2 regions of the Frankia sp. CcI156 genome follow, and region 2 is predicted to be linked to the other one. Evidence: predicted binding sites of a transcription regulator. Region 2 holds the regulator's gene; the other holds the start of a gene.
The links. Region 2 encodes LexA, which represses DNA repair genes until DNA is damaged. Its sites were predicted from a motif close to CGAACNNNNGTTCG; they were not measured.
Positions count from the first base shown of each region.

Region 1: ruvC (crossover junction endodeoxyribonuclease RuvC) is a predicted target of LexA. The motif match lies at 1,463-1,476, and genes of this name have one in related genera.

Region 1 is NZ_MOMD01000005.1:35,425-39,024, forward strand. It holds gene pdxS (pyridoxal 5'-phosphate synthase lyase subunit PdxS) at 1-24, shown strand, start outside; gene pdxT (pyridoxal 5'-phosphate synthase glutaminase subunit PdxT) at 21-620, shown strand; gene CcI156_RS02650 (YebC/PmpR family DNA-binding transcriptional regulator) at 643-1,398, shown strand; gene ruvC (crossover junction endodeoxyribonuclease RuvC) at 1,502-2,020, shown strand; gene ruvA (Holliday junction branch migration protein RuvA) at 2,017-2,760, shown strand; gene ruvB (Holliday junction branch migration DNA helicase RuvB) at 2,875-3,600, shown strand, end outside.
Region 2 is NZ_MOMD01000023.1:24,652-28,847, reverse strand. It holds gene nrdR (transcriptional regulator NrdR) at 85-630, opposite strand; gene CcI156_RS10740 (LysM peptidoglycan-binding domain-containing protein) at 960-1,334, opposite strand; gene lexA (transcriptional repressor LexA) at 1,639-2,409, shown strand; gene hflX (GTPase HflX) at 2,475-3,935, opposite strand.

The DNA of each region.
Region 1 (3,600 bases), on a different contig from region 2:
CGCTACGCCGACCGCGGCTGGTGAGTGGCCCGCGGATCGGCATCCTCGCGTTGCAGGGGGATGTGCGCGAGCACGCCCGGGCGCTCACCGAGGCCGGCGCGCGGCCGGTGGCGGTGCGCCACGCGGTGGAGCTCGCCGAGGTCGACGGGCTCGTCCTGCCCGGAGGTGAATCCACCACGATCGGCCGGTTGCTGCGCGTGTTCGAGCTGTTGGAGCCGTTGCGGGCGGCGGTGGCCGCGGGGTTGCCCGTGTTCGGTTCATGTGCTGGCATGATCCTGCTTGCGCGGGACGTCGTGGGCGGTCGGCCGGATCAACCACTGATCGGCGGACTGGACATCGTCGTCCGGCGTAACGCCTTCGGCCGGCAGGTGGACTCGTTCGAGGCACACCTCGAGGTCGTCGGGGTGGCGGGGCCACCTGTGCACGCGGTCTTCATCCGGGCACCATGGGTAGAAAAGGCAGGAGACGCGGTCGAGGTCCTGGCCCGTGTCGCCGAGGCGCCGGTGACGGTCCGCCAAGGACCGCTGCTGGCCACCGCGTTCCATCCGGAGCTGACCGGTGATGCCCGGGTGCACCGGCTATTCGTCGACAGCGTCCGATCGTCCGGGTCCGGTCGATGATCGGGCGCAAGAGAGGCAGGTCATGAGCGGCCACTCCAAGTGGGCGACCACCAAGCACAAGAAGGCGGTCATCGATGCCCGCCGGGGCAAGCTGTTCGCCAAACTGATCAAGACGGTCGAGGTGGCGGCCAAGACGGGCGGCGGAGACCCCGCGGGCAACCCGACGCTCGCCGACGCCATCGCCAAGGCGAAGTCGCAGTCCGTGCCGAACGACAACATCGAACGGGCCGTCAAGCGGGGTTCCGGCGAGCTCGCCGGTGGGGTGAACTACGAGGACATCACCTATGAGGCGTACGGCCCGGGCGGGGTGGCGATCCTCGTGGAGTGCCTGACCGACAACCGTAACCGGGCGGCGTCGGATGTCCGGGTGGCGATCACCCGTAACGGCGGCACGGTGGCCGACCCGGGGTCGGTGTCGTACCTGTTCAACCGCAAGGGTGTCGTGCTTATCGAGAAGACCGCCGGCCTCACCGAGGACGACGTACTGCTCGCTGTGCTCGACGCCGGCGCGGAGGAGGTCAACGACGTCGGGGAGGCCTTCGAGGTGGTCTCCGAGGCGACCGATCTGCACGCCGTGCGGGTGGCCGCCACCGATGCCGGCCTGGCGGTCACCTCCGCGGACATCTCCTGGCTGCCGAGTGTGAGCGTGTCGCTGGAGGCCGAACCCGCCGCCAAGGTCCTCAAGCTCATCGAGGCGGTCGAGGATCTCGATGACGTCCAGAACGTCTGGTTCAATGCCGACATCTCCGATGACGTGATGGAGCTCGTCGGCAGCTGATCGTCCTCTCGGGCGATCTGTTGGGCGTGTCGTGGATGTCCGGTTGTGCCGCCGCCCCTAGAATCGAACGAATGTTCTTGTGAACGTGCGGTCGGGAGGGTGGATGCGGGTGCTGGGGGTCGATCCGGGGCTGACCCGGTGTGGCCTGGGGGTCGTCGACGGTGGCCTCGGCATCCGGGCCCACCTGGTCGAGGTGGGGGTGGTGCGCACCCCCGCCACCGCCGAGGTCGCCGAACGGTTGTGCGCCGTGTCCGATGGCATCGACGCCTGGCTCGATCGCACCCGCCCGGAGGCGGTCGCGGTCGAGAAGGTCTTCAGCCAGGCGAACATGCGTACCGTGATGGGCACCGCGCAGGCCGGGGCGGTCGCCATCGTGCTGGCCGCCCGGCGAGGCCTGCCGGTGGGTCTCTACACGCCCAGTGAGGTGAAGGCCGCGGTGACCGGCAGCGGCCGGGCGGACAAAGCGCAGGTCAGTTTTATGATCACCAGATTGCTCGGGCTGACCGAGGCGCCACGCCCGGCCGACGCGGCGGACGCCCTCGCGTTGGCGCTCTGCCACCTGTGGCGTGGGCCGGCGCTGGCCCGGTTCCGTTCCGCCGCGCCGGGCGGACCCACCCGATGATCGCGTCGTTGGCCGGCACGGTCACCGCGCTGACCCCGCTGTCCGCCGTCATCGAGGTCGGCGGGGTGGGCCTGCTCGTCCACTGCTCGCCGTCGACGCTGTCGCGGCTGCGGGTGGGGGAGTCCGCCTCCCTCGCCACCACCCTGATCGTGCGCGAGACCGAGCTGACCCTCTACGGCTTCGCCGACGCCGATGCGCGCGACGTCTTCGAGATCCTGCAGAGCGCGGCCGGGGTCGGGCCCAAGCTCGCCCAGGCCGTGCTCGGGGTGCACGATCCCGACACGGTGCGCCGCGCCGTCGCCGAGGAGGATCTCGCGGTGCTGACGAAGGTCCCCGGTATCGGGCGCAAGGGCGCGCAGCGCATCGTCCTGGACCTGCGGGACCGGCTCGGTCCGCCGGGTGACGGTGCGCCGCTRCCCGGCCCGCGCCTGACGTCGGGACCGGAACCGATGCCGGCCGATGCCGTCGGGGTCGCGGCGACCGTGCGGGAGGCGCTGGTGGGCCTGGGCTACTCGGGTCGTGAGGCCGACGCCGCCGTGTCCCGGGCGCTCGTGGTCCTGGCCGCGCCCGTCGGCGAGGGCGCCGCAGCCGGTRGCGAGCAGGCCGCCCCGGGCAAGGGAGACGTCCCGGGAAAGGAAGGCGCCCCGGGTTCCCGGGCCGGGGCCGACTCGGGAACCGGCGGCGCTCCGCCCGACACCGCGACCCTGCTGCGCGCGAGTCTTGCCGTGCTACGCAGGTGAGGGCCGTTATGACGCCGCCATGCGGCGCGCGACCGCGTCGGGCGGTGGTCAGCCGGGGCGGCGGTCGGTCGGAGCGGGGGTACGTCGAGGGGCGGGGGTACGCGGAGGTGGGACATGAGTGACGACGGCCTGGTGTCCGCCGCGGCGAGTCCCGAGGAGCGCGCCTTCGAGGCCGGGCTGCGTCCGCGCACCCTGGCCGAGTTCGTCGGCCAGCGTAAGGTGCGCGAGCAGCTCACAATCATGCTCGAGGGGGCGCGGGCGCGTGGTCGCCCGCCGGACCACGTCCTGCTGTCGGGCCCGCCCGGTCTGGGCAAGACCAGCCTTGCGATGATCATGGCGCAGGAGCTCGAGGTTCCGTTGCGGATGAYCAGTGGGCCGGCGATCGAACGCGCCGGGGATCTCGTCGCGATCCTCACTGCCCTCTCCCCGGGAGAGGTCCTGTTCCTCGACGAGATTCACCGGATCGCCCGGCCAGCCGAGGAACTGCTCTACGCCGCGATGGAGGACTTCCGGGTTGACGTCATCCTGGGCAAGGGCCCGGGCGCGACCGCGATCCCCCTCGACGTGTCGCCATTCACGCTGGTCGGGGCTACCACCCGGTCGGGCCTGCTGACCGGCCCGCTGCGGGATCGGTTCGGGTTCACCGCCCATCTGGACTTCTACGACGCCGACGAGCTCGCCCGGGTGCTGACTCGCTCGGCCGGCCTGCTGGGGGTCACCCTCACCGCCGAGGGAGCCGCCGAGGTCGCTGGCCGGTCGCGTGGTACGCCCCGCATCGCCAACCGGTTGCTGCGCCGGGTGCGCGACTACGCGGAGGTGCGGGCCGACGGCGTGGTCACC
Region 2 (4,196 bases):
GGGATGTCACCCGTCGCCGGCGGGACCGGGCCGGCACGGCGAGCCAGGGCGATGTATGACGCTTTCGGTCGAGCGGTCCCGGCCCTACCTGCTATGCACCTGCTGGGTGCCGATCACCGGCGAGACATCGACGGCGCCACGCGGGACCGGTCGTGCTGGTCCATCCCGCGTGGTGGGAGGTCCGGCGGCCTCGGAGCGCAACGCGGCGATCGCGGACTCGAAGTCAGTCAACGACTCGAAGGCCAGGTACACCGAGGCGAAGCGGAGATAAGCCACCTCGTCGAGCTCACGGAGCGGACCGAGGATCGCCCGGCCGATCGCCTCCGCGGGCACCTCCGCCGACCCCGACGAGCGGACGGCGTCCTCTACCCGCTGCGCCAGAAGCGCGAGATCATCATCCCGCACCGGCCGGCCCTGGCAGGCCTTGCGGACACCGGCGATGACCTTGGCCCGGCTGAACGGCTCGGCCGCCCCACTGCGCTTGCGAACCTGAAGGGACGCCTCCTCCATCGTAGTGAACCGGCGACCGCAGGACAGGCAGGACCGCCTGCGGCGGATCGCCGAACCCTCCTCGGCCTCCCGACTGTCAACGACGCGACTGTCCGGATGCCGGCAGAACGGGCACCGCACGCGCTACGCCTCCTTCGCCCGCGCCGGAGCCGACCGCCCCGGACCGGGGATGAGGGACACCGTTGAGGACCCGGCATCCACGCCGGACAGACCACCTTGTGGATGGACCGCCAGCTCCCCGCGGAAGACCTGTGGAACAACCTGTGGATGACTTACACCCCGGTAAGCACCAGATGTTGTGTCCAAGGTAGCGCACGGCCCCAGAGATGAGGACAGCACCCCCGTATGGTCCGTGTGGTCCGCATCGCACGTGGCACCGCACGTGGACGAAAGACGACGGTGCGCGAGAACCCTGCGCCGAGACACTCGTGGACCCGGGAAGCCGGGCGTCAGGGAAGGAGTAACGACTGGCCCGGGGCGATCAGTGGTGACCGCAGGTGGTTCAGCCGCATCAGCCGGTCCACCATGACCCGGGTGTCGGCGCTCTCGTCGAGCGCCACTGCCACCTCCCACAGCGTCTCCCCCGGCATGACCAGATGGTGCCGCGGCGCCTCCGCGGTATCCGGCCCGGCAATCGACACCCCAGGCATGATCATGATTGCTACCGCCACGACGACCGCCACGACGATCGATACCACCACCACCCGACCCCGCCGGGTCAGCCGGAGCGGCGGGGGTGCGGGCGGGCGACCCGGCGGCCGATGACCCACCCGGTCCCTGGCCATCGACAGGTCGACGACCCGCGCCCTGTGTGCGGATCCCACGGCACCCTCCCGTTCCGACGACACCGAACACCGAAGATCGAACCTTCGTTCGATCGAACGCGTGGTCGATTGTCGCATCGGGAACCGGAAACCGCCAGGGACACGCTCGAACAGACGTTTGAGATTCTGCGACCCGCCGGTTACCGTCGAGTCGGTCGGGTGTGAACCGGGCGGTTTCCCCCGGTCACGGACGGCGGCGAGTCGGTGGGTGACCGCTTCCGGAGCGGGACGGTCCGCCGTGCGGTCGCCGGCCGGCCGGTGGCCGCACGGCGGAAGAAAAACGCGACGAGGAGAGCGGTAAGCGATGACTAGCCAAGGCAGGGGTACGCGCCGGGGCGGAACCCGCGGCAACGTGCGAGCCTTTCCCGAAGGCCCCACGGACGCGGGCCTGACCCCCCGGCAGCGCAGGGTGCTGGAGGTCATCCGGGCCGCGGTGGAGCGGCGCGGATATCCGCCCAGCGTGCGGGAGATCGGTGAGGCGGTCGGCCTCACCAGCACCAGTAGTGTGGCTCACCAGCTCAAGGTGCTCGAGGAGAAGGGCTACCTGCGGCGGGACCCGAACCGCCCGAGAGCGATGGAGGTGCTGACCGTCGAGCACCCCCGGCAACGCGCGGATGTGGGCGCGGGCGCGACGACGGTGGCGGGCACGATTCCCATCGTCGGTGAGGCGGCGCCGGGCACCACCGAAGGAAGCAAGTCGGACGCGGCCTACGTGCCGGTGCTGGGCCGGATCGCCGCCGGTGGCCCGATCCTGGCCGAGCAGGCGGTCGAGGACGTCTTCCCGCTACCCAGGGAGATCGTCGGCGAGGGCACTCTGTTCCTGCTCCGGGTCGTCGGCGACTCGATGATCAACGCGGCGATCTGCGACGGTGACTGGGTGGTCGTCCGCCAGCAGCCGGTCGCGGACAACGGGGAGATCGTCGCCGCAATGATCGACGGGGAGGCGACGGTCAAGCGTCTGCGGGTTCGGGACGGCAAGATCTGGCTACATCCGGAGAACTCGGCCTTCGCCGACATCCCCGGTGAGGATGCGACCATCCTCGGCCGGATCGTGGCTGTGCTCCGCAGGGTTTGATGTGGATCGGCCGGCCGCCCGGCGGGCGGCCGGCCGGGTTGCCTCGCGTCTGATCGCTCCTGGGCTCAGGCCCGGTAGGCGTGCAGCTCCGCCGCGAGTCCCGAGGAAACCCGGGCGGACAGCCGGGTACCGGTCTCGGTGTGCTCCATCGTGAGCACCTCGCCGTTCGCGTGCACCCGGGAGACCAAGTCGCCCCGGGTGTAGGGCACGAGCACGCGCATCTCCACGTCGGGATGCGGCACCCGGGCACAGAGCGCGTCGACCAGCGCGGCCAGCCCCTCGCCCGTGCGTGCCGAGACGAACACGGCGTCCGGGGCGAGCTGGCGCAACCCCGCGACGACCGTCGGCTCCACGGCGTCCACCTTGTTGACGACGATCAGCTCGGGAACGCCGCCCGCGTCGATGTCGTTGAGAACCTCGCGCACGGCGGAGATCTGCGCGGCCGGCTCCGGCGATGATCCGTCCACAACGTGCAGGATGAGATCGGCATCGGCGACCTCTTCCAGCGTCGAGCGGAACGCCTCGACGATCTGATGCGGCAGATGCCGGACGAATCCGACGGTGTCGGTCAGGGTGAAGGCCCGGCCGTCCGGCAGGGTCGCCCGCCGCACGGTCGGATCAAGGGTGGCGAACAGCGCGTCCTCGACCAGGACAKCCGCGCCGGTCAGCCGGTTGAGCAGCGACGACTTACCGGCGTTGGTGTAACCGGCGATCGCCACGCTGGGGACCTCACCCCGCCGCCGGGCGGAACGCTTGGTCTCCCGCACGGTCGTCATCGCGGCGAGCTCGCGGCGCAACCGCGCCATCCTGGCCCGCAGCCGCCGACGATCGGTCTCGATCTTCGTCTCACCGGGACCACGGGTACCGATGGGCGCCCGGCCGCCGCCACTGGCCGCGGCCCGCGACATCGACTCACCCCACCCACGCAGCCGGGGCAGCATGTACTGCAACTGCGCGAGCTCGACCTGGGCCTTGCCCTCGCGAGAGGTCGCGTGCTGGGCGAAGATGTCCAGGATGAGGGCCGTCCGGTCGATGACCTTTACTTTGACGACCTCCTCCAGCTGCCGCAGCTGACCCGGGGTGAGCTCGCCATCGCAGACCACCGTGTCCGCGCCGGTCGCCGCGACGACCTCGGCGAGCTCGCGGGCCTTGCCCGAACCGACGTAAGTCGCGGCATCCGGCCGGTCGCGACGCTGCACGAGCGCGTCGAGCACCACCGAACCGGCGGTCGTGGCGAGCGCCGCGAGCTCCGCCATGGAGCTCTCGGCCGACCGCGGGGAACCCGACGTCCATACGCCGATGAGGACGACACGCTCCAGCCGCAGCTGCCGGTACTCGACCTCGGTGACGTCGTCGAGCTCGGTGGCGAGACCGGGAACCCGCCGCAACGCGGCGCGATCCTCCAGGTCGAAACCGTCCCCAGAATCGTCGAAGAAGTTCGGCAGGTAAGACGAATCGGCTTCGGTCAGCTTGATGAGGGATCTGTCGAGAGTGGACGCATCGAAGGCGTCAGCAGGAAGTGTCATACCATCCGTTCTCAACGCGGCCCGCTACCGCACCATTCCGCGATCATTCCGTGCCGCTTGCTCCGGCCGGGCCCCACGACCCGGTGGCCCGAGGAGGATCCGCCGGACCGGAAGACCCTGCCGCACTCGTGGCGCGCCTCCCCCTCGTTTCCCGGCGAATCCCGTCGCCAACCAGGGTCCCACGTCACCACGTCGATCGCGAACCGTTTTGCCGCCCCGCCGACGTAGCCTCTGCGACGTGTACCACGAGTACCACGAAAG